DNA from 2 places in the Aliiglaciecola sp. SL4 genome. Region 1 is predicted to be linked to the other one. Evidence: predicted binding sites of a transcription regulator. Region 1 holds the regulator's gene; the other holds the start of a gene.

Evidence for each region. Region 1 encodes ArgR, which controls arginine synthesis, uptake and breakdown. Its sites were predicted from a motif close to ANTGAATANNTATTCANT; they were not measured.
Region 2: AB6T38_RS11815 (aspartate aminotransferase family protein) is a predicted target of ArgR. The motif match lies at 4,019-4,036, and genes of this name have one in related genera.

The regions. Positions count from the first base shown of each region.
Region 1 is NZ_JBGOSE010000019.1:23,843-39,749, forward strand. Features, by position in the region: gene AB6T38_RS18305 (TonB-dependent receptor domain-containing protein) at 1-3,046, shown strand, start outside; gene AB6T38_RS18310 (endonuclease/exonuclease/phosphatase family protein) at 3,163-4,353, shown strand; gene AB6T38_RS18315 (ATP-binding cassette domain-containing protein) at 4,350-5,741, opposite strand; gene argR (transcriptional regulator ArgR) at 5,834-6,298, opposite strand; gene mdh (malate dehydrogenase) at 6,603-7,538, shown strand; gene ppc (phosphoenolpyruvate carboxylase) at 7,626-10,250, opposite strand; gene AB6T38_RS18335 (FKBP-type peptidyl-prolyl cis-trans isomerase) at 10,457-11,125, shown strand; gene AB6T38_RS18340 (SulP family inorganic anion transporter) at 11,270-12,835, shown strand; gene AB6T38_RS18345 (thiol:disulfide interchange protein DsbA/DsbL) at 13,396-14,016, opposite strand; gene AB6T38_RS18350 (DsbA family protein) at 14,046-14,699, opposite strand; gene AB6T38_RS18355 (TonB-dependent receptor plug domain-containing protein) at 14,847-15,907, opposite strand, start outside.
Region 2 is NZ_JBGOSE010000007.1:50,610-66,516, reverse strand. Features, by position in the region: gene rpe (ribulose-phosphate 3-epimerase) at 132-809, shown strand; gene trpS (tryptophan--tRNA ligase) at 846-1,850, shown strand; gene AB6T38_RS11825 (aminodeoxychorismate/anthranilate synthase component II) at 1,926-2,537, shown strand; gene AB6T38_RS11820 (HDOD domain-containing protein) at 2,604-3,764, shown strand; gene AB6T38_RS11815 (aspartate aminotransferase family protein) at 4,222-5,427, shown strand; gene astA (arginine N-succinyltransferase) at 5,462-6,493, shown strand; gene astD (succinylglutamate-semialdehyde dehydrogenase) at 6,517-7,989, shown strand; gene AB6T38_RS11800 (DUF1338 domain-containing protein) at 8,056-8,868, shown strand; gene AB6T38_RS11795 (ATP-dependent DNA helicase RecQ) at 8,919-10,880, opposite strand; gene AB6T38_RS11790 (hypothetical protein) at 11,037-11,474, opposite strand; gene parC (DNA topoisomerase IV subunit A) at 11,493-13,799, opposite strand; gene AB6T38_RS11780 (sorbosone dehydrogenase family protein) at 13,951-15,072, opposite strand; gene AB6T38_RS11775 (7TM diverse intracellular signaling domain-containing protein) at 15,381-15,907, shown strand, end outside.

The DNA.
Region 1 (15,907 bases):
AACCAAACTGAATCGTATTGCGATTGCAGTGGCTATGTCTGTTGGCATGTCAACAGCAGCAATGGCTCAGGAAACATCTTCATCGATGGAAGGTAATATTACCACTCCAGCAGGTGCTCCAGCGACAGGGACGCAAATTACTGTAATTCACGTACCTTCTGGTTCAACTAAAACTGCTACAGTAAATAGTAGCGGTAGCTTTTCTTTGTCTGGTCTGCGTGTTGGCGGTCCTTACCGAGTGATAGTTGACTCAAATGAATTCCAAGATACGACTGTTGATGAAGTATTCTTAAGCTTGGGCGAAACGTTCAATGTTGGTCTTCAATTAGAACAGTCTTCTAATATTGAAGTCATAAGTGTTACTGCTAGTCAGCTTTCTTCTACAGCTTTAGGTCAAATCGGTCCTTCTGCGACATTCGATTTAGCGGATTTACAAAAAGCACCTTCAATCAACCGTAATATTACTGACGTTATCCGTATGGACCCTCGCGTTTATGTTGATGAAACTCGTGGTGACGCTAACCCAGTACAATGTGTGGGTAAATCAAACCGCTTCAACAGTTTGACTGTTGATGGGGTAAAAATGAATGACTCTTTCGGTCTAGGTTCGAGCGGCTACCCTACGGTTAGAATGCCTTTCTCCTACGATGCAATTGATCAAGTTTCGGTGGAAATTGCTCCATTTGATGTGGTTTACACTGGATTTACTGGTTGTAACATCAACGCAGTAACTAAATCAGGTACAAATGAAATTCACGGTGGTGTATTCTTCGATTACGGAAGCGATTCATTCCAAGGTGATTCTTTAGAAGGCGATACCATCAATTCGCCTGCAAACAGTGACAAGCGTTACGGTTTTAATGTTGGCTTCCCAATTTTACAAGATAAAGTGTTCGCATTCGTATCATATGAAAAGTACGAAGGAAACAGTATCTTCACACGCGGAACGTTAGGTTCTGGTGCAATTAACGAAGTTGAACTTCGTCAAGAAGATCTTGATGAAATCATCCGCATATCTAACGAATTGTATCAGTATGATCCAGGTCCAGTACCAACAAGCCTACCTGAAGAAGATGAAAAGTTATTGGTAAAACTTGACTGGAACATCAATGATGATCACCGTTTAAGCTATACCTACACGTTTAACGACGGTAACTTCATGAATACGTCGGACGGCGATGCAGACGAATTTGAACTATTGAATCACATCTATGAAGTAGGTTCAGAGCTGAAGTCTCACCAGCTTTCTTTGTATTCTGATTGGACTGACAACTTCTCAACAGAAGTTCGCTTATCTAAGTTAGATGTTGATAACCGTCAAGTTTCAATTGAAAATGCTAGCGGTACTGTTGGCGGAAGTAACTTCGGTGAAATGCAAATTTATGTAACAAACCCAGATTCTGGTGAAGAAGTTGTTGTATATCTAGGTGGTGATGATAGCCGTCAAGCCAACGATTTGAACTACAGTGTTGATGGTTTGATTTTACGTGGTAAATATTTATTTGATAATGACCATACATTAACATTTGGTTATGAGCGTGAAGCATTAGACGTATTCAACGTATTCGTACAACACACTGAAACTGAAATGCGTTTTTACGGTGGTATCGATGCATTTGAAGCTGGTACGCCAGGTGCGATTTACTACAACAACGCTCCATCTCAAGATCCAAATGATGCTGCGGCACAGTGGGATTATGCAATTCACTCGGTATATGCTCAGGATGAATTCTATCCAACTGATGATTTAAAACTAAAAGTTGGCTTGCGTTATGATTGGTACACCACTGATTCTCGACCAGTTGAAAATCCAGATTTCACAGATGATTACGGTTTCTCTAACGGTACAAACCTTGACGGCGAAGGCTTACTTCAGCCACGTATCGGTTTCAACTACACATTAGATGATAATACAGACCTTCGTGGCGGTATCGGTATCTTTAGTGGTGGTAACCCGAACGTTTGGTTCTCAAACAACTTCTCAAACAACAATGTACTACAGTTTGGTGTACGCGGAAGAGATTATGGTTATACCGACGGTTCACGTTCATTGTTTGATGATGACGTAGTTTACAGTGGCCTTGAAGATGGTGTACCAGCAGGCCCTGGTTACGGTATCCCTTCTGAACTTTATGATGCTGTTTCTGCAGGTCAAGGTTCAAACAACGAAATCAATTACTTTGACCCTAGTTTCAAAATTCCTTCTGAAACGAAATTGTCATTGGGTGCAACGCACGTAACTGAAGACGATTACGTATTACAAGCTGATTTATTGGTTTCTGTAACTAAAGATCAAGCTATCGTATTACGTGGTGATTTGGAGCAAACAGGAACTAACGATGAAGGTTATCCAATCTATGATAGCGTTCGTCTTCCTTCTTTTGTACTGACAAACAGTTCTGAAGATAGCACGTCTTACACAATTTCGTTTGGTTTGATGAAGTCTTGGGATAACGGTATTAATTTGACAACAGGTTATGCATATAACCACGCAGAAGATGTTCAGCCTATGACCAGTTCTGTAGCGTTTTCAAACTATCAGTACCGTGCGTTTACTGATCCGCAAGAGCAAGTATCTAGCTTATCTGACTACAACATTGAGCACAGATTTACAGCTGCGTTAACATATGATGTTGAATTCTTAGACGGTTACGATACGACTTTCTCAGTCTTTGGTTTAATTCAGTCAGGTCGTCCTTACAGCCGCACAGTACCTCGCGGCGAAGTGAATGGCATTTACGGTTTCAACCCTTACCTAGACAGCAACAACGTGTTGCCAATGGGGAATGAACGTAACGGCGAAAATGGATCTTGGTGGAACAAACTTGATGTTCGTGTAAGTCAACAGCTACCTGGCTTTATGGCGGATCACAGCTCTAATGTGTTCTTCGTTATCGATAACTTTACCAACCTTCTAAATGATGATTGGGGTATCGCTGAGCGTGTATCATTTAATACTGTCGATTTTGATGACACTACGCCTGAAAATCGTCAAGGTGATGCATCACTTTGGCAAATGCGTATAGGCTTTAACTACAACTTCTAATTTGTAGTTAAAATCGCTAAAGTAAAAGCCGGTCCTTGTGACCGGTTTTTTTGTTCTATTAGGTGCAAATCACCTTAGATGGCGTAATCGGGATTTAAATTTTAAGGTTAAGTTACATGAAATACGTTTGGATAACGTTAGGAATAGTATTGAGTATGCAATTAGTCGGCTGTGTTAGCGCGCAAACGTCAATTCGAGTGGCGACCTTTAATGTGAGTATGGAAGCGGATAATTATCGGGCTTCAGAAGCGCCCCAAAACCAGAATGATCCCACTTTGTTATTTAAGCATTTAGCCACAGGTGATAATCAACAGATAAAAAATATTGCGCAAATTATTCAGCGGGTGCGACCTGACATTATTCTTTTAAACGAATTTGATTACAGTAGTGACCCATCACTTGGCCCCGAAACCTTTATTAAGAATTATTTAAATGTCTCCCAGCAAGGGCAGGCGAGTATTGATTACCCTTACTTTTATTATGGGCCAGTGAATACCGGCGTGGCTAGTGGTGTGGATTTAAATAACGATGGTAAGCTAGAAAACTCTGGTGGCGATGCATTCGGTTACGGTCGTTATGCAGGCCAATATGGCATGTTATTACTCAGTCGTTACCCAATCCATATGCAAGATGTACGAACCTTTCAAACATTCTTATGGAAAGATATGCCTGACAATTCGTTGAGCAAAATTAAAAACACTGATGGCAGTGCTTGGTATTCAACCGAGGCCATGGAAGTTTTACGTTTATCTTCTAAGTCCCATTGGGATATTCCTGTTGATGTCGAGGGGAAGATAGTACATGTGTTGGCTAGTCATCCTACTCCTCCGGTCTTTGATGGGCCAGAAAACCGCAATGGGTTTCGTAATCATGATGAAATTCAATTTTGGAATGATTATCTTAGCAGTGGTGAGCAAGCTAATTACATTTACGATGATAAGGGGGATATCGGAGGGTTCAGTGGCGAACGTTTTGTTATTTTAGGCGATCTAAATGCATCTCCCGATGCCGGTGATGGCCAACGCACTATGATGGCTGATTTGCTTGCTCATCCATTGGTTTCTCAACTGTCTCTGCCCACCAGTTTGGGTGGGAAAGAGTCTAAACCTGATGATCCTAATGCCCAATATCACACCGCAGCATGGGGGTTGGGGGTTGATTATGTGATCACCTCAAAAGCCGGTTTTTCTTCCCGTGATGCTGGGGTATTTTGGCCAGGTGAAAATGAAAGCGGCAAGGAATTAGTGGCTGATCGCAAATCCTCCTCTGATCACCGAATGGTTTGGCGAGAACTTACCTTACGTTAGCTTCCGCTTATATCTTTGTGTTGGACAAATATGGGCAAACGTTCATCTTCACGGTGACTAACCATAAGAATGGTCGCCAATTGCTTTTTAGCAATGGTGGTGACCACGTCCAACACTAAGCGCCGATTAATTTCATCCAGCCCTTGGGTGGGCTCGTCTAATACCAACAGGGATGGAAATTTCACTAAGGCTCTGGCAATTAGCAATAAACGTTGCTCACCAAAACTCAATTGTTTAAAACTGGTGTTAGCCAGTGGCCTCAGACCAATTAAATCCAACCATGCTAAGGCTTGTTGTTTTTGCGCAGAGCTAATGTCTTTATAAAGCCCAATTGAGTCCATAAAACCTGAAAGAACCACGGTTAAGGCATTGCAGTTTACGCGGTAGGAACGATGGATATCAGGGGAGACTATGCCTAAATGCTTTTTGATATCCCAAATGGTTTCGCCGCTGCCTCGTTTATACCCCATCACAGTCACATCGTTGCTAAAACATTGAGGACAGTCACCGGTAACTAATTGCAATAGAGTTGATTTACCTGAACCATTGGGACCGGTAATAATAGTGTGCTCGAAGGTATCAATGGTTAAATTGGCCGATTTAAGAGCGTGATTTTCAGCGTAAATAACATTGGCGTTATTGATGCGCACTAAGGATTTTTTATTGTGACTGTGCTTGTCAGAGATCATCCGTTCAAGTAGGGATTTATCCAATGCATCAAAGGCGAATATGGTGTCGATGGTGGCTTGTGCATCCTCAACTGATAATCCCCTTAAATCGTGCAAACTATGGTTATCAACCAATGCAAAAGTGCTGATCCACTGGGGAATATCTTGCCGATTGCTCAATAATATTATTAAGGTGATGCCTTGAGGTTTGAGTTGGCTTAACACTTGGCTCAGTTGTGCCCTTGATGCGACATCTAAATCATCGAAGGGGTTGTCTAAGATAAGGTATTTAGCACCTGATAATATCGCCTTTAAGATTAATAACTTACGCGAATCACCTGTGCTGAGTTGGCGGAAGCCGGTTTCTAACCTATGTTCTAAATGAAATTGGGTGATCAGAGGGTGCTGGAGTTTGTCTTGTGGTAAAAAGTCTTTAGCGGGTGTGCCAAAATCAATTTCATCAGTGATATCAGTTTCATCTATTTTCAATTCATTTTCATACACCGCTTGCAGGGTTTCAAACGAAACTAAGCGAACCACATCTGGGTTGGGTAAGTTTAAGCGGCTATGTTCAAAGTCGTTCAGTTTTCCTAAAAGAAGCTGATCGACAAATTGTTTGCCAGCGCCATTTTTGCCTAATACTGCTACCGCACTATCTGCTTCAATCTGCCAACAATCAACGGTTAGTTTGGGGTGATGAAACTGCTCAATAAAAATCATTGCTTAACAACTTACAATTAAATGAAAGGACACTGAGTGTGCAACCCATTAATTTATTGTTGAACTGGACCGCTTATTTGTAGAAATAACCTTTATACGTTCTCAAATAGCGCTTCAACTTTTTTGCGGGTTTCTTCAATATTACTGATATCCGCGGGTGCAATGAAAATTGTATCATCACCGGCTATAGTGCCCAATACCCCATCTTTTTGGCTAAGGGAATCTAATAAGCGTGCGATGAGCTGTGCAGCTCCCGGGCTGGTGCGAATGATTACCATCACATTGTTGTGGACTATATCTAATACTAATTGACGTAAAGGGCTTTTCGCCGTGGGCATCCCCATCTCTGGCGGTAAACAGTAAACCATGTCTCCCCGTGCGTTACGGGTACGTACTGCGCCAAATTTACTGAGCATACGGGAAACCTTGGATTGACTGATACTGCCAAAACCTTGTTCCGTTAATGCATCAACAATCTCACCTTGAGAGCCAAAACTCTCTGTTTTTAAGATATCTTTAAACGCTTTGACCAATTCTTCTTGTTTTGTATTAGACATGCCATCCTCGCTATTCACCGCTATAGTTTGACACAATCTAAACGGGGTAGGTAGCCTTGTTTATAAGTCGCAGAATACTTTGAATAAATATCATATAGTTAAAGCATCTGTTTTGAGTTGCCTCAAGCTATTGAATTCATCGCTTGTAACCCATATATTCTGTTAAGCCTTAAAAACTAACTGAATGTTAGGCTAAAAGAGCTATATACAAAACACATAGTGAACATTCACCACAATAAATTGTTTTTTTATGCGGCTTACTCTATGGTTTGCCGTGAATTTAATAGTCCCACAGGAGACAACTATGAAAGTAGCGGTATTAGGTGCTGCAGGCGGTATTGGTCAGGCCCTTTCTCTTCTATTGAAAACCCAGTTACCAGCTGGTTCCGAGTTAGCTTTATATGATGTTGCACCTGTTGTGCCAGGGGTGGCGGTTGATTTGAGCCATATCCCTACAGACGTAAAAGTTGAAGGTTTTGGTAAAGATGATTTAGCAACTGCTTTGCAAGGTTGTGATATTGTTTTGATCCCAGCAGGCGTACCTCGTAAGCCTGGTATGGATCGTTCTGATTTGTTTAATATCAACGCAGGTATCGTTAAGAACCTAGTTGAAGGTATTGCGGACAACTGTCCAGATGCATGTACATGTATTATTACCAACCCAGTTAACACGACTGTTGCTATTGCAGCTGAAACCTTAAAAGCTAAGGGTGTTTACAATAAAAACAAATTGTTTGGTGTAACGACTCTTGACGTTATCCGTTCTGAAACTTTCGTAGCTGAATTGAAAGGTTTGAGCTCTACTAGCGTGCACGTACCAGTTATTGGCGGTCACTCTGGTACAACTATTTTGCCTCTACTTTCACAGGTTGAAGGTGTTTCATTTAGCGATGATGAAATTGCAAGTTTAACCACTCGTATTCAAAATGCAGGTACTGAAGTAGTTGAAGCTAAAGCCGGCGGCGGATCTGCTACTTTGTCAATGGGTCAAGCTGCTGCAAGATTCTGTTTGTCTCTAGTAGCTGCAATGAAAGGCGACAACGTTGTTGAGTATACTTACGTTGAAACTAATTCAGACGACGCAGTATTCTTCTCTCATCCTGTTAGATTAGGTCCAAACGGCGTAGAAGAAATTCTATCTTACGGTGAGTTGAGCGAGTTTGAACAAAATGCTAAAGAATCAATGCTTGACGGTTTGCGTGGAGATATTGAGTTAGGTGTTAAATTCGTAAACGGTTAATTCGTTAACCGTTACAATACGTATTAAAAAGCCCCTTGTAGTTACCTACAAGGGGCTTTTTTTATGCTTTTCTAAGGTTATTCTAAATTAACCCGTATTACGCATACCTACCGCAATACCAGCGATAGTCACCATCATGGCTCTTTCTAACAAAGCATCATGTTCACTATCATCTAATTTTCTGATCCTAGTTAACAGCTCAATTTGTAAGAAATGCAAAGGTTGTAGATAACCCGCTCGAATACTCATAGATTCTTTTCCTCGCGGATCTGTCTCCATGACACTCTCTTGACCGAGCAATTTAAGCAATGACTCAATACTTTCTTCCAGCTCCGTTCTCAACGCTTGGCCAAAGTATTGCAATTCTGCCGGTACTAGGCGGTCATCGTATTCTTTGCTGATTCTGGTATCAGCTTTGTTGAATACCATATCAAGCATTGATAAACGAGAATGGAAGAAAGGCCAGTTTTCTAACATGTCATCAATGATTTGTTGTTGCCCTGATTGGTAATAATCCGTTACGGCCTTCATTGAACCTAACCAAGAGGGAAGTACTAAGCGAGTTTGAGCCCATGCAAAGATCCATGGAATGGCTCTAAGACTCTCAATACCACCTGTCGGCTTACGTTTTGCTGGTCGGCTGCCAAGGGGCAACTTACCTAATTCTTGTTCAGGTGTAGCAACTCTGAAATAAGGCACGAAGTTTTCGTCATGACGCACTGTCTTACGGTAGTTGTCACGACCTTCATTGGCCATAGCTGTAATTGCTTCTCGCCACTCTTGTTTAGGTTTAGGTGGTGGGAACAAAATCGCTTCTAAAATCGCGCTGGCATATAAACCTAGGCTTCCTTTAGCAAGCTCAGGCATACCAAACTTATAACGTATTGTTTCGCCTTGCTCTGTTACCCTGAAACCGCCCGTAAGGGATCCTGGTGGTTGTGAGTGGATAGCCGCATGAGCAGGTAAACCACCTCGACCAATAGTTCCGCCGCGACCGTGGAACAAGGTTAATTTAGTTTCAAATTCTTCAGCGAGTTTAACTAACGCTTCTTGAGACTCGTATTGGGCCCAACCAGCAGCTAATGCGCCAGCATCTTTAGCTGAATCAGAATAACCGATCATGACATATTGAGTGCCTTGGATATAACCTCGGTACCAATCGATACTTAGTAATTGTTTCGTCACTGAAGCTGCGTTATTTAAGTCATCCAAGGTTTCAAACAGGGGAGCCACAGGCATGGGCCAATTTACCCCAGTATCTTTGAGTAGCAATTGTACTGCAAGTACGTCTGAGGGCAGGCTGGCCATGGAAATGATATAGATGCCAAAACCTTGTTGATTGTTTTTGGCGATAATACGACAAGTATCTAATACTTCTTGTACGTCTGCTGAAGGTTCCCAGTTTTCAGGGATGAGTGGACGTTTTGAGCTTAACTCTTTTAACAAGAATGCTTGTTTGTCCTCTTCACTCCAGTGCATGTAGTCGCCCATGCCAAAATAACGCGTTAATTCACCGAATACTTCGGCGTGGCGCTCTGAGTCTTGACGGATATCAAGTTTAAGCAGGTGAACACCAAAACAATGTACACGTCGAATGGTGTCGAGTAATTTGCCATCGGCGATCACCTGCATTCCACATGCGTGTAAGGATTCGTAACAAACTAACAAAGGTGAAAGTATGTCATCTTGGGAGGTAACCCAATTACTGTCATCTACTTGATGACCCGCTAAGAAGTCTTCGATACCTTCCTGAGTTTTAGCAAGCCTATGATAAAGAGGGCGCAGTAAGGCACGATAGGGCTCTAGCTTATCGTCACCGACAAGATCTTTTAGGGCTTGGTTACAATCACCCATGGATAGCTCTACCTGCAAGCCATCAATATCTTTAGCAAATAGTTTAGCCGCGCGTTTTCTGGCTAATAACAAAACTTCTTGGGTAATTTTAGAAGTGACATTGGGATTACCGTCACGGTCTCCGCCCATCCACGAACTAAATTGCACCGGCGATGCGTCGATTGGCAATGAAATACCAAATTTGTTGTTAACCTTTTTATCCAATGAGCGAATAAAGGCAGGAACAGCGTCCCATAACGAGTTTTCTATAACTGAAAATCCCCAGCGGGCTTCGTCCACTGGAGTAGGGCGCACTGAACGTATCTCTTCGGTGTGCCAGGCTTGGCTGATAAGGTCAGCTATGCGAGTTTCTATTTCACTACGCTCTTCTTCCGTTAGCATACTTTGATGCATTTCACGAAGACAGCGGGCAAGTTCACCGTGTTTATGAATAAGCGTACGACGAGTTACTTCGGTTGGGTGGGCAGTAAGCACCAAGTCGATTTTAAGCTGCTCAAAAGCATCAGCAAAATCTTTTTGTTCGACTTTAGCGTCATCTAAATGTTCGAATAACTTTTCCACAGGATCATCTGCTATGGAAATGCTATTGAATTCCTGTTCGGCTATATTGGCTAAATTAAGGAATTGTGAAAATGCTCTGCCAACGATCAGAAGATCTTCATTATTGAGTTCAGCAAATAAATCTTTTAACTGCTGAGTTGAATCAGTTTCGCCTAAGTGAGACTTGCGCCCGCCGATGCGAATCGACTCAATTCGTTCAAGCCACTCTTCGCCAAGCTGAGCACGAATTGTGTCGCCGAGAGTCGAACCTAGAAATCGAACAGATTCCTTTAATTGAACTGCTAGTTGCTCTTTCACATATCCTCCAAACTGAATATACAAATTAGAATTTATTATTTATAAAAATATGTTTTAGTTCGGGTACAAAGTTAAATCATTTTTTATTTTCAGGTCGTTTTAATAAACTTTTATTGTTATTTTGACGTTTATTTTACGACTTTTATTATTTTACTAATTTTGTATCTAACCAATTAGCTTTTGGGGTACAAGGCAACACCTGAACTATGTTACCATTGACGTTTTATCTTTTCCCAATCAAAACAGGATATAACGTGACAGAAAAATATAACAGTGTTGAGCTTCAAGCAAGCTATGGTATTGGTTACCAAATGGGCGAACAATTGGCTTCCAATCCATTTGAAGGTCTTGACATCGAAGCAGTAAAAGCTGGCTTAGAAGACGCTTTTGCTAAGCAAGCGCCACAAGTTGACAATCAGACCTTGGGTGCTGCATTCAACGAAATTCATCAACGCATGCAAGCGGCTAAAGCTGATCAGCATAAAGATGCTATCGAAGAAGGCGCTGCATATTTAGCAGAAAATGCTAAGCGTTCTGAAATTACGGTAACGCCTTCTGGCTTACAATACGAAGTGTTGACTGCTGGCGAAGGTGAAAAACCTGCTGCAACTTCTAAAGTACGTACACATTACCACGGTACTTTAATTAACGGTAATGTATTTGATAGTTCTTATGAGCGCGGTGAACCAGCAGAGTTCCCAGTTAATGGTGTTATCAAAGGATGGACTGAAGCATTACAAATGATGCCAGTTGGTTCTAAATGGCGTTTACACGTACCACACGACTTGGCTTACGGTGAGCAAGGTGCTGGTGGTGCAATTGGTCCTTTCAGTACATTAGTATTTGATGTGGAACTACTAGATATCGTTGCTTAATATTTGCAACTATCGATTGAAAAGGTCGGATTTATCCGGCCTTTTTTGTGTCTTTTAACAAACCGTTAAAAGACCTGACCTAGCTTAGCTGCTAAAATGACCGGCTAACAATTAAATTAACAAACTATAAATTTGGGGTAGTAAATGATTGACCTGATAACCAACCGTGACAGTAACGTCAAAAATGACGTGCTATCGGGAATAACCGTTGCCTTGGCATTGGTTCCTGAAGCGGTTGCATTTGCCTTTGTTGCTGGTGTTGAGCCTATGGTAGGGCTATATGCTGCTTTTATGATGGGCTTAATTACTTCCGCAATTGGCGGCAGACCTGGAATGATTTCAGGCGCAACGGGTGCTATGGCTGTGGTTATGGTTGCGTTGGTGGCTCAACATGGTATTCAATACCTTTTTGCTGCGGTGATTTTGGCGGGTATTTTGCAAATTCTGGCGGGGGTTTTTAGGTTAGGTAAATTCATCCGCTTGGTGCCTTACCCAGTAATGCTTGGTTTTGTTAATGGCTTGGCAATCGTTATATTCCTCGCTCAATTAGGTCAGTTTAAAGTTGTTAATGAGCTAGGTGTTCAAGAGTGGATGCAGGGCAGCATGCTTTATTGGATGTTAGGGTTAGTGGCCTTAACTATGGCCATTATTTACTTTTTACCTAAGTTAACCACAGCGGTTCCTGCTTCCCTTGTGGCCATTGTAACCGTGACTTTATTAGTTCATGGGTTGGATCTCGAAGCGCGCACAGTAATCGATTTTGTCAGAGGCATGTTACCTGAAGATCAAAGAGCAGCCGCTACTTTAGCGGGCGAATTACCCAGTTTCAATGTGCCTATGGTGCCGTTGAATATGGAAACCCTATATATAATTTTACCCACCGCAGTGATTTTATGTTTAGTGGGCTTGATTGAATCTTTATTAACCTTATCGCTTATTGATGAAATGACTGATACCCGTGGTCGTGGTAACAAGGAATGTGTAGGTCAAGGTGTTGCTAACACAGTCAACGGATTCTTTGGTGGTATGGGTGGTTGTGCGATGATTGGTCAAAGCATGATTAACATTAATTCAGGTGGTCGTGGACGTCTATCTGGGATTACCGCAGCGCTAGTTTTACTTGGTTTTATCCTCTTTGCAGCGCCATTAATTGAGATGATCCCCTTAGCCGCTTTGGTTGGCGTTATGTTTATTGTTGTCATTGGCACTTTTGAATGGGCTTCTTTCCGCATTGTGCGTGGTGTAAACAAAGAAGATGCATTTGTGTTGTTTTTGGTAACCGGTATTACCGTTGCAGCTGATTTGGCCATTGCTGTAGTCGTGGGGGTTATTGTTTCAGCGTTGGTATTTGCCTGGAAACACGCTACTCATATAAGTGCTAAAACCCATACCGATGAAGATGGTTGGAAAGTTTACGACCTTGAAGGACCGTTGTTTTTCGGTTCGGTATTACATTTTAGAGATTTATTCGACCCACAGAACGATCCACAAGATGTGGTAATCGATTTCCGTGAGTCACGAATTTGGGACTCCTCTGGTTTGGATGCCATCGACGGTTTGGCAGACAAGTACAAAGTTCAGGGTAAAAAGTTACATATTCGTCATATCAGCCCCGAGTGCAGTAATTTGTTGACCAAAGCACAAGATTACGTGGAAATGAATGTGAATGAAGATCCTCGTTATCGCATTGCCTCGGATAAATTAGGTTAAGCACAGCGAACCTTTTTACGGGGCTTTGGCCCCGTTAAAGGTGCCGGTGGTGTTTGGGCATATTCCATGGCCTCTAGGCCATGCTGCAGGTGGGTGTTTAACCTCGTGTGGTAATGGATGATTCCCTTGTAGGCGGGTGCTTTAGCCCCGCGAAAGGTATTGGTGACGTTTATGTATATTCCATGGCCTAAAGGCCATGCTACAGGTGGGTGTTTAACCTCGTGTGGTAATGGATGATTCCCTTGTAGGCGGGTGCTTTAGCCCCGCGAAAGGTATTGGTGACGTTTATGTATATTCCATGGCCTAAAGGCCATGCTACAGGTGGGTGTTTAACCTCGTGTGGTAATGGATGATTCCCTTGTAGGCGGGCGCTTTAGCCCCGCGAAAGGTATTGGTGGTGTTTAGGTATTTTCCATGGCCTAAAGGCCATGCTACAGGTGGGTGTTTAACCTCGTGTGGTAATGGATCATTCCCTTGTAGGCGGTTGCTTTAGCCCCGTGAAAGGTGCCAGTGGTGTTTAGGTATTTTCCATGGCCCCTAGGCCATGGAATAACAATCTATTATGATTGGTTGGTTAACCAAATAATCAATTCAACAAACTCATCTGGTGTCATTTTTGCGCCAAAAATTGCCTTGTATTTATCGTTCACAATAAACGTTGGCACGCTGTGAACCCCTTTGGTCAATTTATCATTCTTACGCACTGCGCCACGTATTCCATAGCTATTGGCTAGCTTTTTCAACTTTACACTATCACCGCCAGCTTCAGAATAAACTTGTAAAATATCATCCATGGAGGCAATACTTTTGCGTTCTTTATGAATGGCAGTAAAAAGCGCAGTGTTAAATTTGTCTGCTTCACCTAACTTCCGTGCGGCTAACATCGCTTTAGTTGCTGCGTTCTGGGTATCTTGTTCGGCACCCCCCATAAAGTTCACATGGGCTTTGGTAAAAGTGACATCACTGGGCAATTTAGCTTTAAGTTCTTTTGCGATGCTCTCGAAAGTAAAGCAGTGTGGGCACCAAAATGAGAACACTTCACGAACCTGTTTAGTTTGGCTCGGTATATCTTTTATTACAGTGTAGTGTTCACCTTCTTCCCACTTCGATTGCGCCATGGCTAAAGCTGGAACTGCGCATACAAATGCTATTAAAAAATTGCGCGTTAATTTAAAAATCATATAAATAAAATCCTATAAAAGTAATGTTATTAACTTTGTTTAGATAACCAAACAACTAAATCTGCGATATCGTCTCTAGTCATACCTTGTGCAACGGTAGCTTGATATTTTCCATTTACAATAAAGTTAGGAACCCCACTCAAGTGCTGACGATAGGTTTCGATGGTTTGGTTATTTTGTTTAAGCAGATTATTAATTTGGAAACTAGTCTCCAATTTGTCGAACTCGCCGTTATCAACGCCTTTGGCTAAGAAAATGTTTCGTAACTCTGGCGTACCGGTAATCAGTTGACGTTGTAAATGAATATAACTAAAGATGGCGCTATTTATTTCCTCTTCTCTGTCCATACTTCTGCCAATTAGTAGGGCTTTTGTTGCCGCATCTTGAATTTCTGGGCTAGTAAAGCGCATAAAGTTTACATGCACTTTTTTGAACGTGACATCTTTATCTAATTTAAGCTTTATCTGTTCTACAATAGGTTCAAAATTAAAACAATGTGGACACCAGAATGAAAAGAATTCAAGTACTTCGGGCTCTTCTGAAACCTCGTCACTAATGATTTGGTAGTGAGTGCCTTCCTTCCATTTAGCTGGCGGAGCAGTTGCTTCTGATGGGCTCTCTTTAGAGCAGGCTTGCAGTGATAAAAGTATAAATAACGCAAATACAGTTGATAGTTTTTTCATATCAATCAATTCCTTCAAAAATTTGCTAAAGGTTATCATAGCTAGTAAAAGATTAGGTATAGTTAATCAGTCAGATGAATATAATCTGCGGATGAAATGCATAAAAAAACCGCTTCAAGAAGCGGTTTTTTGTATATTTAAGTTTTTCTACAAGCTAATGGTGGTTGACACAAAAAAGTTTTGACCTGCCGTATTAAAGCCATTTACTTCCTGATAATTGTCATCAAACAGATTATTTACACCGGCTTTAACACTCACTGATTCAACTATTCGCCAGCGAGCCGTTAAGTTTGTTACTTGGTAATCATCTATTTTTACGCCAGCAATATCCACCGCATTTCTAACACTTCTAAATGTTAGCTCTGCAGCGAGTTTGTCGTCTAACCAAACGTGTCTAATTCCAACATTGAATTTGTTCCTGGGTCTTCTCAAACGAGCTTCACCCGCACTGTCTTCTGCGTCGTTGTAAGTGTAGTTGGCCCATACTTTTAATCCGTTAGCGAACACTTGTTCTACGCTAGTTTCAATACCTTTGGATTTACTTTCTCCGCTAGATTGTAAATACCCTTGATAAGATGCTAAATCGAAAACAATTTCGTTTTCTATGGACTGTTTGAAAAAGACCATTTCAGCACTCAATCCATTTTTGGTATCGATGACAAAACCTAGATCTAAGCCTTCGCTGTTTTCTTCAGCCAATTGCAAGCCTGCAGCGTCACCGTATGCATAAGGACCATCGTTATAGCTTTGTTCATAAATACTTGGCGCGCGGAACCCGGTGCCATAGGTGGTTTTAAATTTCACATCAGCAAAATCAAATGGTACGACTTTAACCGCACCTAAGCGCACACTATTATGTTTACCGAAGGTATCATTGTCGTCGTATCTGTAACCTAGGTTGAATGCCAGTTGATTGTCGAATTGACCTAGCCATTCTACAAATAGACTTTTCTGATCTCGGCTTAAATCATTGCCATCGATTTCCTGGGTTTCTTTTTCCAAGCCAAAGACGAAGTCGTGCTGCTTCCAGTTTAGGCTACCTAAGTATTCGAACTTATCGATGCTACCTGAATTGCTAAACCCGTATTCGCCATTATTGATATAATCTCGATCTACATCAGTTTTATTATAAGCAACTTGATGTTGACTATTGTTCCCTTGATAACTTACAGCGCCGCGAAACGTTTGCTGTTCAGCTTCAGTGCTAC
Region 2 (15,907 bases), on a different contig from region 1:
CTCTATTTAGGGATAATGAAGCACCAGATTGGTTCTCAAGCACCAATCTGGTGCTTGGTTTAAAAGTGGCTAGCGCTTTTTTCATTAACCGTTTTTCTTTACACTATCGGCAAATTATTTTGGAGAAGTTCATGAGCCCTTTTTTAATTGCTCCATCTATCCTTTCCGCTAATTTTGCTTGTTTAGGAAATGAAGTGGACAAAGTGATAGAAGCAGGTGCAGATTTAGTGCATTTCGACGTAATGGATAACCATTACGTTCCAAACCTAACGGTAGGCCCGTTAGTTTGCGAGTCATTGGTAAAGCACGGCGTAACCAAACCCATTGATGTGCATCTAATGGTAGAGCCGGTAGATCAAATGATTGAAGATTTTGCTAAAGCAGGGGCGCATCGCATCAGCTTCCATCCTGAGGCAACCAAACATTTAGATAGAAGTGTGCAGTTAGTCATAGAAAGTGGCTGTGAAGTTGGTTTAGTGCTCAACCCTGCCACACCACTTAATTGTCTCGACCACATTATCGATAAACTCGACTTTATCTTGATGATGTCTGTAAACCCTGGATTTGGAGGACAAAAATTTATCCCTCAAACCTTAGAAAAAATCAGAGCTGTTAAGCAGAGGGTACAGGCATCGGGTAAACAAATTAGAATTCAAATTGACGGTGGCGTAAAAGTCGATAATATTCGCAGCATTGCTGAAGCAGGGGCTGATACCTTTGTAGCTGGGTCAGCTATATTTAACCAGCCAGATTACAAACAGGTTATAGACCAAATGCGTGCAGAATTAAGTAAAGTAAACATGGCTTAAGCCTGTTTCTAATTTTTAAGAAGATTAATTTATACTATGAGTAAACCAATTGTATTAAGTGGCTGTCAGCCATCAGGGCAGCTGACTATAGGTAATTATATGGGCGCATTGCGCCAATGGGTGGGCATGCAACAGGACAATGATTGTCTTTACATGATCGTAGACATGCATGCTATTACCGTTCGTCAAGACCCTACCGCCCTCTACGACGCATGCTTAGATGGTTTATCCTTGTATTTAGCTTGTGGTATTGATCCTAGTCAAAGCACTATTTTCATGCAGTCTCATGTTCCCGAGCATGCTCAGTTAGCATGGGTGCTTAACTGTTATACACAAATGGGTGAATTGAACCGAATGACTCAATTCAAAGATAAATCAGCAAAAAATGTCGCTAACGTGAATGCTGGTCTATTAACGTACCCTGCCCTCATGGCTGCCGATATCTTGTTGTACCAACCCAATAAAGTGCCTGTAGGCGATGATCAAAAACAACACCTCGAATTAACTCGTGATGTTGCCACTCGCTTCAATAATTTATATGGCGACGTGTTTACTATTCCAGAACCCTTTATTCCGGAATTTGGTGCACGCATAATGAGCCTTCAGGATCCGACTAGCAAGATGTCAAAATCAGACTCGAATCCAAACAACTTCGTTGGTTTACTAGAAGACACTAAAAAGATTAGTAAGAAGATAAAGCGTGCTGTAACTGATTCAGATGAGCAGGCTCGTATTTACTTTGACAAACAGGAAAAGCCTGGGGTTTCGAATTTATTATCATTGTTATCTTGTGCTACTGGTAAAAGTGTCGATAGCTTAGTGCCTGAATACGAAGACAAAATGTATGGTCATTTGAAAGGTGACGTGGCTGATGCGGTTGTCGCTTTATTAGACCCAATTCAAGCTAGGTTTCACGAAATTCGTGCAGACCAAACTTATTTGAATAGCGTCATGAAAGAGGGAGCTGAAAAAGCCAGTTCTCGCGCCTCGGTAATGATTGAAAAAGTGTATAAGTCAGTTGGGTTTATTCCAAAACCATAAGCACAGAGCTTTTCAAAAAGTCATTTGTTGAAAGTAATGTAGTGGCGGATAACCGTTTTAGGAAAGTAAATTGTCATGCTATTGTTGATCGATAATTATGACTCATTTACTCACAATCTTGCACGTTACTTTCGAGAATTGAACGTAGAAGTACAGGTAGTGAGAAATGACCAAATAAACTGCGCGCAGATTGCACAGCTAGCGCCAAAATATTTGGTTTTTTCTCCTGGTCCTTGTACCCCTAATGAAGCGGGCGTGACCTTAACAGCAATCCAGAGGTTTGCGGGCAAGATCCCTATCTTCGGTGTGTGTTTAGGTCATCAAGCAATCGGGCAAGTATTTGGTGCAAAAGTGGAAGTGGCTGAACACATTATGCATGGTAAAACTTCAAGCATCCGCCATAATCAAAGTCCACTGTTTGAGAGTATCGAGGACCCATTTATTGCAACTCGTTATCATTCGCTGATACTTAACTCTGATTCTTTACCTAAAGAATTGCGCATAACAGCTTGGTGTGAAGAGTTTAGCAATTTTGAACCCATGGCGATTGAACATACTAGCTGGCCGTTGATGGGAGTGCAATTCCATCCAGAATCACTTTTAACTATTGTAGGGCATAAATTACTATGGAATTTTGTTAGTATTGCCGATAAGTGGTGGTTAAACAAAAACCAAGGTGCTTTTTAGCTCAATGAGAGCCACAAGCTAATAATACTCCCCATAAATAATATTCAAAGGCACTAAGAAAAATCAATGAGCGAACTTTTAGCACTGAAAAACGAAATCAATTTACGCTTTGATTACTTAACCATAAGTCTACAGTTAGCTCAACAGCACATGGGGTTAATTAGTGAATCAAATGCTGTTGAATTAGTCGCTAAAAAAGAGACTAAACGCACTTTGTTAGAAGTTGAAAAACAGGCTAGGTATGACAAAGAACTAAATAGACTCACTCATTCAAACTATGTACAACATATCCAAAACAAGATCCACAATGAGGTGATTAAGCGCATAGAGGCTCAACTTGAAGACACACAAAAGCTTTTTAACGAAGCTTTAGGCTTCGACCAAAACCTCCCGACTTTACTTGATGCTCTGGCCACTAGAGCGACCTCAATTAGTAAAATTGAACCTATAGCTGCAGGTATGCCATGGCTTTATGATGAACTGATAAGGCTCATCAACAGCCCCAAATATCGTAGAGTCGACTCAAATGGTAAAGTAGTAGTGGTTGAAAGTTTAAAAACGGCATTAAGTTATTTAGGTGTGGAAAACATCAAAATGCTGATTCCCTCTATTGCATATAGACGTTGTTTGCCGCAAATTACCGACCCATTCCCTAAAATCAAAGTACAACTCATGGATGCCTCCATAGGCACTGCGATGTCATGTAAAAAGTTAGCTCAAGTCAATAAATTAGATAGTTATAATGCTTTTTTATTAGGGCTATTTCATGATTTTGGAAAGATTGTAATAGTGCGTTTATTTTTCAAATTTTTTGATCAAGTGCACAGAGAAGCCCTAGTCGAAGCCCAGAATGAAGGTAAACCTGATGAACATTTTGCGTTAGGAGAAGTAGTACTTTCTGAAACGTTTCTGTTAGAGGCGATAAAGAAGTATGGGTACATTTTAAGTACTGAGCTGCTATCGCAAATGCCCTTCAAACGACTCGCTTTTGTGGAAGCAATGCAAGAATTTGCGAGTAACAAAGAAATAGCTGACATGTCACCTATGGGGAAAGTACTGGTTCAGGGTGAAGCTTACAATCGATACCGGACACTTAAAGCGAATAAATTGATTTCGTTAGAGGAAGCAAAAGTGTATTTACGCCAATTTTATCTTCCTAAAGGGGCATTGGCTGAATTGAAGCTGACCAACTTACGAGATTTTGACATCATTTTGGATGATAAATAAGCAACTTTGGGTTCCTAATTTAATTCTACCCGAAATTGTTAAATTTTTTTTTACATAATCATGCACACGATTTTATTTCTAGAATAAACGTCCTTGATAGTGTCACTCTGTAAAGATAAGCAAACCTAATTTCATTGTTAGCATAATTTAATTAAATTGCTAAGCCTCAAAAGCAGCCATCCATAGACTTTTTGCCACATTAACAGCCCTGCAAGGCGTAGCACACTTTCAACAAGCTAGAGAGGTTTCCTTAGCATAAATAGTTATTCACTATTCCTGCAAAATTAGCCGCACGCCTTTAAATTTAAGGGTTTTCGGCGTTTCACCTAGAGACAGATTGATTTAAATCTGACACAATGCGCAGTCCAAATTGGTCGTTAGGCAAGATTATTTGATTGCCAATACAGTATAAATCACGAGTGAAAATATACGTCCAGAATTTTAAGTGAGGTAAAGAATGCAAGTAACACGCGCAACGTTTGACGAAGTTATGGTTCCTAATTACAACCCAGCAGCAATAGTTCCTGTTAAAGGCCAGGGATCACGAGTATGGGATCAGGAAGGAAAAGAGTACATAGACTTTGCCGGTGGTATCGCTGTGAACGTATTAGGTCATTGCCATCCTGATTTGGTAGCAACCTTGAAAGAACAAGGTGAGAAGTTGTGGCACCTAAGCAACGTATTTACCAATGAGCCAGCTCTGCGTTTAGGTAAAAAGTTAACTCATGCGACCTTCGCAGATAAAGTTTACTTTGCAAACTCAGGCGCAGAAGCCAATGAAGCAGCACTTAAATTAGCTCGACGGTATGCACTAGAGCATTTCGGCGAAGAAAAAAATCAAATCATCGCATTTAACCAAGGTTTTCACGGACGGACATTTTTCACCGTAACTGTGGGTGGCCAATCAGCCTATTCCGATGGTTTTGGTCCGAAGCCTGGCGCCGTTCAGCACGTAGACTTCAATAATCTTGATGCCCTTAAAGACATTATTTCAGACAAAACTTGTGCAGTAATTATGGAACCTCTTCAAGGCGAAGGTGGCGTAATCAGCTCAAGCCAAGAGTTTGCAAAAGGTGTACGAGCATTATGTTCTGAACACAATGCATTACTTATTTTTGATGAAGTACAGTCAGGAGTAGGACGCACAGGCAATTTATACGCTTATATGGGTCTTAATGTCATTCCTGACATCCTTACCACAGCAAAAGCCCTAGGCGGTGGTTTCCCAATCGGAGCCATGTTAACAACCAGCGAAATAGCTGCGAGTTTAAAAGTAGGAACCCACGGTAGTACTTATGGTGGTAACCCATTGGCATGTGCCGTTGCCGAAAAAGTGTTGGATATTGTTAATACGCCAGCGGTTTTGCAGGACGTTAAGCGTAAAGAACAATTATTCCGTAATGGTCTAGAAAAAATTAATCAAAAATTCAACGTGTTTAGCGAAATACGTGGCGAGGGCTTATTGATAGGTTGCGCTTTGACTGAACAATATCAGGGCAAAGCAAGAGACTTCCTAGTTGCTTCTGCTGCAAACAATATGATGTGTTTAGTTGCCGGTGCTAATGTTGTGCGTTTTGCTCCTTCTTTGGTGATACCTGATGAAGATATTGCAGAGGGTCTAGCTCGGTTTGAGCGCGCCATTGAGCATGTTGTAAATAGCTAAGCTAAGACGCAAACAGTAAAGTGAGTACACCATTATGAAAGTGATCCGTCCTATTGCGTTAAGTGATTATGATGAGTTGTACAATATTGCAGTTGAATCAGGCATTGGTTTTACATCATTGCCTGTTAACGAAGCTTTATTACGACGTAAAATAGAACAATCTGAAATTGCTTTTAAGGAGCAGGTTGATAAGCCAGCCAATCAAAGCTATTTATTTGTTATGGAAGATACTGACAGTCATGAGGTTGTTGGTACTAGTGGTATTGCAGCAACAGTGGGGTTAGAAGACTCTTTCTATCACTACCATTGTGGCAAAGTGGTACATGCCTCTCGCGAGCTTAAAATTCATAATACTGTGGACATTTTGACCTTATGTAACGATTACACGGGCGTGTCTGAAATATGTACGTTGTTCCTTAAAGAAAATGCGCGACAAGGTAGCAATGGTCGTTTACTTTCTAAGTTTCGATTTTTGTTTATGTTGGAACATCAGACACGATTTTCGGAAACTGTGATTGCTGAAATGCGTGGCGTGAGTGACGAAAACGGGACCTCTCCCTTTTGGCAGTGGCTTGAAGAGCATTTCTTTTCAATGGACTTTCCTACAGCGGACTATTTAACCGGCATAGGCGATAAAGTGTTTATTGCAGAATTGATGCCTAAATACCCCATTTACGTCAGTTTACTAAGTAAAGCGGCCCAAGCTGTTATTGGTCAAGTACATGAAAAAACGCGACCAGCGCTACAGCTTTTACAACAAGAAGGGTTTATCAGTCGTGGATATGTAGATATTTTTGACGGTGGCCCAACTGTAGAAGCGAATCTTCAACACATACGAACAGCCCAAGCCAGTCGTAAGCTGCCAATTAAGATTGATCAGCAAAAAGGGGCCGAAGGTGTGTTGTGTTATGTGATTAATACCCAAGTAAAAAACTTCAGAGCCGTATCCACCGAAGTCTATGTGGATAAAGAGCAAAACGTTGCCTATATCTCTGCGCAAAGCGCGGCAGCACTTTTGGTCAGCGAGAACGATCCAATTCGCTTTGCACCAACCAAAATAATTTAATAACCCAGCCATAGGAATTAAGTATGACGACACAAGCCCACTATATTGCAGGTGAGTGGCACCTAGGTGAAGGTCACGATATTCAATCAATTGATCCCGCTAAAAACACCATTATTTGGCAAGCCAAATCGGCTTCATCCAAACAAATAGATACAGCTATAAAAGCTGCTAGAAAGGCGTTTTTAAGTTGGAGTGATTTACCACTTGAGAAGCGCTTAGACATAGTTAAACGCTATGCAGAACTTCTTACTGAAAACAAGCAAGACTTAGCGTTAACCATCGCCCAAGAAACCGGAAAACCCTTATGGGAAACGGCCACAGAAGTGGGCGCCATGGTAGGCAAAATAGCAATATCGGAGCGAGCCTATCATGACCGCACCGGTACAGTTGAAAACTCAATGCCGGTAGGTAAAGCCTTTATTCGCCATAAACCCCATGGTGTGGTAGCTGTTTTTGGCCCCTATAATTTCCCAGGTCACCTACCCAATGGTCATATTGTTCCTGCACTTATTGCCGGTAACACCATCGTATTCAAACCCAGTGACTTGACGCCATTAGTGGCTCAGAAAATGGTCAAACTTTGGCAGCAAGCAGGGTTACCGTCTGGGGTGTTGAATTTAGTCCAAGGTGAAGTGGAAACCGGTAAAGCCCTTGCCAGTCACGCTGAAATTGATGGACTGTTTTTCACCGGTAGTTCTCGAACTGGCAAAATTTTACATGAACAATTTGCAGGGCATCCAGGCAAAATATTAGCTTTGGAAATGGGTGGTAACAACCCTCTTATCGTAAAAGATGCCCAAGATATTGATGCGGTTGTCCACGATATTGTGCAATCGGCATTTGTTACCTCTGGGCAACGTTGCACCTGTGCTCGTCGTTTGTTTATTCAAACAGGTGAACAAGGTGATGCTATTTTAGCAAAACTCATAGCCGTTACGAAAAACATCAAAGTCGACCATTACGATGCTGAAGTACAACCTTTCATGGGCGCGATGATCTCTGCTAATGCAGCAGCGGCTATGGTGAATGCACAGCAACAACTGCTTGATTTAGGTGCCTCTGAGTTGGTTAGGCTAACTCACACGGATACTGCCACAGGTTTCGTCACACCGGGTATTCTCGATGTAACCACAATTCACAACGACATGCCCGATGAAGAGCATTTTGGACCGCTGTTGAAGGTCATTCGATATGACGATTTCGACAACGCAATTAAAGCTGCGAATAACACTAAGTTTGGTTTAAGTGCCGGGTTTATTGGTGATAGTGAAGAAGATTACCAACACTTTTTCAAGCGCATTCGTGCTGGAATAGTCAATTGGAATCGACCTATAACCGGAGCAAGCAGTGCCGCTCCCTTCGGCGGTATTGGTGAAAGTGGTAACCATCGAGCCAGTGCTTATTACGCTGCCGATTATTGTGCATTCCCAGTTGCATCTGTGGAATTAGAGCAAGTTACCTTGCCAGCAACCTTAAGCCCCGGCTTAACCCTTTAATATTATTCATCGCCTGTAAACGTTAATTTTGCAGGCTCTTTTACTTAATTGAGGTAAGCGGCAACTATGCATACTGACATTGACACTTTGTTTGCAAATCTGTGGCAAGACTATTTAAACATTACACCTTCTGCGCAAAAAGTGCATGAATTGCTCGGCCAATACAATGGACAATCAGAGTTAGTAAATGACCATGTGGCATTTCGTACTTTCGACATAGACAGGGTCAATTTAGACAAGCTGGCAGCGCATTTTTTAGCCCTAGGTTATGTGGAAAAAGGCCAATATGACTTTGTGCAAAAAAAGCTCAAAGCAAAACATTTTGAACACCCAGAAAGTACTCAACCCAAAGTATTCATCAGTGAACTACTGGTCAACGAATTCGACAAACCGGTACAAACCATCATTCGTAACATGGTGAATCAGGTTGCAGAAGATGCTGTAACACAAGACAACTTTTTGTATTCAGGTCCCCATTGGCAAGTTTCCAGCGCAGACTATGAAACACTGTTAGAAGTTTCAGAATATGCTGCTTGGATGGCAGCATGGGGCTATCGAGCTAACCATTTCACTGTCTCTGTGAATCACCTACAAGACTTAGCTACATTAAGTGAAGTGAACGAGTTATTAAAACAAACTGGTTTTACACTTAACACCTCTGGTGGCGAAATTAAAGGTGGTCCCGAGGTTTACCTCGCGCAATCCTCGACAATGGCGGATCATATTGCAGTGAAGTTTGCAGATACCAGTAAGGTCATTCCTAGCTGTTTCTATGAATTCGCGCAAAGATACGAATTGCCCAATGGTGAGCTATATCAAGGTTTTGTGGCCGCATCAGCGGATAAGATCTTCGAGAGTACTAACGCCAAAAAATCCTAACAAGGTATTTAAAATCGATATATCTTAAGTCATTATAAAGATAGTAAGCGCTAACAAATAGCATCGACTAATGACAATAACTGTTGATAGCGAATTGACTGACAAAGGCCAAAACCATTGAGGTTTCTGGCCTTTATTTTTGTCAAATAAGGATTCGTCAGGCCCGCCAAAAAACGTGTAAACAATACGTTAGATACAGGTTCATTGAACTTGGCTGTATAGACATAAGACAGCTCAGCATATAGGTTTCGAAGTTGCTGCTCATCAGGTAGCGCAGCATCCACCACCTCAGGCAGATCAATACCACCAGCAAGACAAACACTACAATGTCCACAAGCATGGCTTAAGCTGGTATCATCAAAATAGCTAGCTAATGTTTGGCTAAGGCACTGTTTGTTTTGAAAGAAGTCCACCAGTTCAGCAATGCGTTTAATTTCAGCGACTTCCCGCTGTTTAAAATAAGCATATAATGACTCAATTAAATCACTAGCCGCTAACCTTTCCTCATCCACACTAAACACATCGGTATGACGTTGGCTTTGTAACTCAATGAGTTCTTGACCATGCAAATAGTCCAACGCGCTTACCAAACGGTTACGGGGATGCGGGTAAGCTCTTTGTAGCCCTTCTTGATCCAGCGTTGCCCACACTTTTTTCAAGGGGCTAGCAGCAAATACGGCCTCTAAGAATTGTCGTCTTTCACCATTAAAGCGCGCTAATATTGCCGAAGTATCTTGATTAAAACGAAAGCGAATTTCTGAAAAATACCCAAACAATGGGGTAATGACTTGTCGCAATTCCAATTGTACCAACAAGGTTTTGAGGGGTAATTGACGAACATTAGTTTCGTTAGATAAGGGGATTAACTGAGTTTCCCACCGAGTTTCTGGGTTGGAAGAAACACTGGAAAGATCTTTAATATTTTGGATAACTTTGGCAATACTCGCTAGCTCTGGTGTATCGGCATACACAAAGTTCTCCAGACGAGTCAAGTTATTCAAATTGGCTAAAGTAATGCATTCTGAGGCTAGACCATCTCTCCCTGCCCGGCCAATCTCTTGGCTATAGGCTTCTATTGATTTGGGTAATTCATAATGAATAACAAAGCGTATATTGGACTTGTCTACGCCCATGCCAAAGGCAATAGTGGCCACCACTATATCAACCTCATCAGCCATAAATTGTAGCTGGGTGGATAGCCGTTGTTGGTCTTTTAAACCAGCATGATAAGGTACGGCATTGTGACCTTGCTGTCGTAATAATGATGCCAATTCTTCAGCTTCTTTTTGCAAAGTAACATACACAATTCCGGCACCATCAAGATGGCTAAGTTGCTCCACTAATATTTCAGCTTTTTGCTCTTCTGGCGCATGTAAAACATTTAAGTTTAAGTTTTCTCGGTAAAATCCGGTTTGCACAATATGCTGGGGTTGAATTGCGAACTTCTTCGCCATGTCTTCCTTAACCTTTGCCGTGGCGGTGGCGGTGAGCAAAAGCACCTGTGGTATATTCAATGCTTTTTGGTAAGCGGGTAACTTTAAATAGTCGGGTCGAAAGTTATGCCCCCACTCTGAGATACAATGGGCTTCGTCTATCACCAATAAAGACACATCTACTGATTCAATAAACTGCCGAAACCGTTCATTTTTAAAGCGCTCCACAGACACCATTAATATCTTTAACACGCCACTACGGGCATCTTCCATCACCTGCTGGTTTTGTGCATAACTTAAGGTTGAATCGACTTTTGCAGCTGGAATATTGCGCGCCAGTAAAAAATCCAATTGATCTTGCATCAAAGCCAGTAATGGTGACACTACCAAGGTTAAGTGTGGTAAATGCAATGCACTAAATTGATAACACAAAGACTTTCCTGAGCCAGTTGGGAATATGGCCAAGCAAGAGTGTTGTTGCAATATAGTCTCAATCACAGGAAGTTGACCATGCCTAAAATCATCAAAACCAAAGTGTTGCTTGAGCGACGAGGCTAAGTGCTGTTTCAATTGAGACATCCTAGTAGTTTATAAGTTGTTTTGTCGTTTTTGATGGCGTTACATCTCATAGGCGAATGAGAGCTTAATTTGATATTAGGAGTGGCGACAAAGAAATGCAATTTGCGGTCAAAAATCTGTACTTGTGACAGAAAATCAACCGCACCAATGAAAGGGTTATACAATCCAACCTTTGACAATCGCTTTACTGGATAACCAAATTAAGAAGGCAGAAACCAGCAGTATCATAATGGGCATAACTGCAGCGCCAGGCCCATAAACGTCTAAGGCGTTTGATATAAAAAAGGAGTGGGCCATTTGCACCAATACGCCAATAAACGATAACCAAAAAATGATTCTTGCGAAGGACTTCTTAACCAACAAAGCAAGGCACCCCAAGGTTCCACCAAACACAGCAAAGGCAAATGCCAAAAGCACCCAGAAAGGTTGCTCTAAATACAAACGCTGCTCTTCAGGTGGCATCAAGTTTATATGCTCGGGGCTCATTGTTACTTGCTGAATAAAAGCCATTACACCTAACAAATTCCAAAGTAACAATATGCTAGCAACAATCCAAAACCATTTCGGGGCGGGATTCATTTGCGGTTCTTGCATGTCTGTCTCCTTTTCACCTTAACTGTTATCTTCAGCTCCGAGATTTTCTGACTCGGATTCAGCGGCTGAAGCGTCAAATTCAACTTCAACATTATCTACCCTTTGTAATCCACGAGGAAGTTTATTTCCTCTCCTACCTCTTTCACCTTGATAGTGAACTAGGTCAGCGGAAGTTAGCGTCATACTGCGTTTACCGGCAATAATTTTTACGCTCGCACCATCTGGTACTACGGTCAGAACAGTGACATATTCTTCTCTGGTTTTTGCTTTAGCAGAAGGAATATTAATAATTTTGTTGCCTTTACCTTTGCCTAAGCTAGGTAGATCACGCAACGGAAACATTAACATTCGACCTTCATTGGATATGGCCATACACCAATCAGTTTCTATATTAGACACTGTTTGCGGCTTAATTACTTTTGCACCTACAGGTAACGAAATATAGGCCTTACCCGCTTTATTTTTGCTAACCATATCAGCAAATTTACCGACAAAACCATATCCGGCGTCGGATGAAATTAAGTATCTCTGGTCATCAGAAGCCATTATTACATGCTGGAAGGTTTCTCCGCCGACAACACTGAAGCGTCCGGTGAGGGGCTCTCCTTGGCTTCGTGCTGAAGGTAAGGTGTGAGCATCACAGGCAAAGGTACGCCCTGAACTATCTAAGAACACAGCTTGCTGATTGCTGCGCCCTTTGGCGCTGGCAAGGTAAACATCTCCAGCTTTATAACTTAAGCCTTCGACATCCACATCATGACCTTTTGCACAGCGTGCCCATCCCTTGTCAGATAACACAACGGTTACTGCTTCAGATGGAACTAGCTCTTTATCAGACAGCGCTTTTGCTTCTTCTCGCTGCACTAATGGTGAGCGTCTATCATCGCCGTACTTTTCAGCATCAGCGAGGATTTCTTTCTTAATTAGTGTTTTAAGACGACGATCTGAGCCTAATAATAATTGTAGTTCATCACGCTCTTTAGCCAGCTCTTCTTGTTCAGATTTAATTTTGAATTCTTCAAGTTTCGCCAAATGACGTAACTTAAGCTCTAAAATGGCTTCGGCTTGTTTATCAGATAAGTTAAAGGTTTTAATTAGCTGTTGTTTAGGCTCATCTTCATAACGAATAATACGAATGACTTCATCAATATTTAAAAAGGCAATCAATAAACCTTCTAAAATATGTAATCTAGCCAGAACCTTATCGAGACGATATTGCAAACGTCTAACCACAGTATCTTTGCGGAAAACTAACCATTCACTTAAAATAGTGCGTAAATCTTTGACCTGTGGACGTCCATCCAAGCCAATCATATTGATGTTAACGCGGTAATTTTTTTCGAGATCTGTAGTGGCAAATAAGTGTTGCATTAACTGCTCAACATCCACACGATTTGAGCGCGGTGTGATAACTAAGCGTGTAGGGTTTTCGTGATCAGACTCGTCCCGTAAATCACTCACCATAGGCAGCTTTTTCGCCTGCATTTGATTCGCAATTTGTTCGAGAATTTTTCCACCTGAGGCTTGATGAGGCAATGCGGTAATAACGATATCACCACTTTCATCATGGTAAACTGCACGCATTTTTATGGAGCCACGCCCAGTTTCGTAAAGCTTAGCGATATCTTCTCTAGGCGTGATAATTTCAGCTTCTGTAGGATAATCAGGTGCTTGAATATGGGCCAAAACATCCTGCAATTCAGCTTTACTATTATCTAGCAAGAGCGCACAAGCATTTGCCACCTCTCGTACATTATGAGGAGGAATATCAGTGGCCATACCCACGGCAATGCCGGTAACACCATTGAGTAAAATATGCGGAAGACGAGCAGGCAATACCTTAGGTTCATCCATAGTGCCATCAAAGTTAGGTTGCCAATCAACCGTCCCTTGACCGAGTTCACTAAGTAATACTTCACTGAATTTGGATAAGCGTGATTCCGTATAACGCATAGCAGCAAAGGATTTTGGATCATCGGGAGCCCCCCAATTTCCTTGTCCATCGACTAGCGGATAACGATAGGAAAAAGGCTGCGCCATTAATACCATAGCTTCATAACATGCAGAGTCACCATGAGGGTGAAATTTACCTAACACATCCCCTACGGTTCTTGCTGACTTTTTATACTTAGCAGAAGCACTCAAGCCTAATTCAGACATGGCATAGACAATTCGTCGTTGCACCGGCTTTAGGCCATCACCAATGTGAGGCAAAGCGCGATCCATGATGACGTACATTGAATAATTTAAATATGCATCTTCGGTAAAACGACTCAGTGCGAGTTGCTCTGAGCCATCTTTATTGATAATTGTATCTTCACTCATAGTATATTTGTGCGGGCCATTTTCAATGCGACCAGAATAAACACACTATTCATGGTCGGTATTTTTTATTATTTTTCACTGCCCTTTCGGGCAACTTTATCACTGAATAACAGAGTAGCTTATGTGATGTTCAAAAGCTCATTTAAACTGTCTACTTTTGATAGGTTACCTTATAAATCACATTAGCGAAATCATCGGATATCAACATACTACCATCAGGTAAAGTTAAAAAAGCAACGGGACGTCCCCAAACTGTATCATCCGAATTTAGAAATCCTTCAATAAAAGTCTCATAAGAACCAATTTCAGCGCCATCAAAATTTGCTCGCATAACCCGATAACCGGATTTTTCAGACCGATTCCAAGAGCCATGTTCGGCGACAAATAGTGACTTATTATAAGTGGCAGGGAAGTGTTTACCTTGATAAAAGTGCACACCTAATGGCGCAACATGCGCACCAAGTTTAAGTTCAGGTTTAGTGTAATCATCAGGGTTTTTACCACTACCAAATTCTGGATCAATAATATCTCCACCGTGAATATAAGGATAACCAAAATGCTGATTATCAGCAGTGACACGGTTAATCTCACAAGGTGGAATATCATCTCCCATCCAATCTCGCCCGTTGTCACTAAACCACAACTCCTTGCTGTCAGGCTGCCAATCGAAACCCACGGTATTTCTAACACCTTTAGCGACCCACTTCATTTCGCCAGTGACTAGGTCAAACTTTAAAATACTGGCAAATCTGGGATCGTCAAATTTATCGTCGCCCACTGTTTGGCAAATATTACAAGGCGCGCCTACCGGCACATACAACCAACCATCAGGGCCAAAATCGATATACTTCCAACCATGATGCGTTTCTGTGGGCAAACCACTAATCACAACTTCTGCTTTCGGTGAATTAGCATACACATCATCGATATTTTCGAATTTCAGAACTTCGCTTACGGCTGCTACATAAAGATCACCGTCTTTATATGCAATACCCGTAGGCATAGTTAAGTTTTCAGCAACCACGACAACTTTATCAGCCTTGCCATCTTTGTCAGTGTCCACCACGGCATGCACTTTACCTTCTCCGCGACTGCCCACATAAATAATACCGCTCTGCCCCATAGCCATCTGCCGAGCATTGGTTACATCTTCAGCGTACACCTCAATTTTAAATCCATCGGGCAAGATCAGTTTCTCTAGTGGTAACGTGTGTCCCAAATTGGAATACAAAACAGTAAAAAGCAGCGTGAACACGCCTAGTATATATTTCATCTAAAAATCCTTATGTGGTGTAATCTGATCAGCACCTTAACTATACGCATTTTTCTTTGTTTTTAATCGAACTATTTAGACTAATACGATGAACACGAAGATAACCTAGATACTTTACTTCTTTTGCCCTCGAACTTTATCCTTCAGTCAATCTAAAAATAGCCGCTAAATAAACAAACTCACAATTTTAAAATTGAAAAACCCGATGCCAAAGGGTTTAATGATATTTGTACTTTTCAAATACTTGGAAAAAATAACTCATCATGCACTCGCTAAAAAGCTTACTGTTAGGGCTATTCCTAATTTTTATGGCATTACCAGCCTTAGCACAGTCAACTTTGCAGCTAATTAATACTGATGAAACCACTCACCTGTCTGACAAAGTCAAAATTTTAGCGGAAAGCGATATTCAACTAACCATCGACGAAGTTCGTGAACGAAAAGATGAGTTTTCTTGGCATTCTTCCACTAACCCCAATTATGGAATGCATACAAGCGGTGTATGGTTACGCACTAGTTTAAACCGAATAAGCGACTTAGATGAGTGGGTAATTGATATCGGATTCGCTCACATGGACCGCGCCGATTTCTATTTATTTGATGGTGACAAACTAATTGCCTCGAATAAACAAGGCAAGCTATCGAGTGAGCAATTTAGTCGTTTTCCTGCTTTTAAGGTGAAACTGCCTTTAGCTAAAAAAGTCGATCTTTACGTTCGGATTGAATCTCAAAATATGCAAGTTATAGCTCCGTTAGATATTCAACCTTATGAAAGATATATGCGAATGGTTTTCTGGGATAACCTAATTTGGGGGTTGTTCTATGGTGGTTTAAT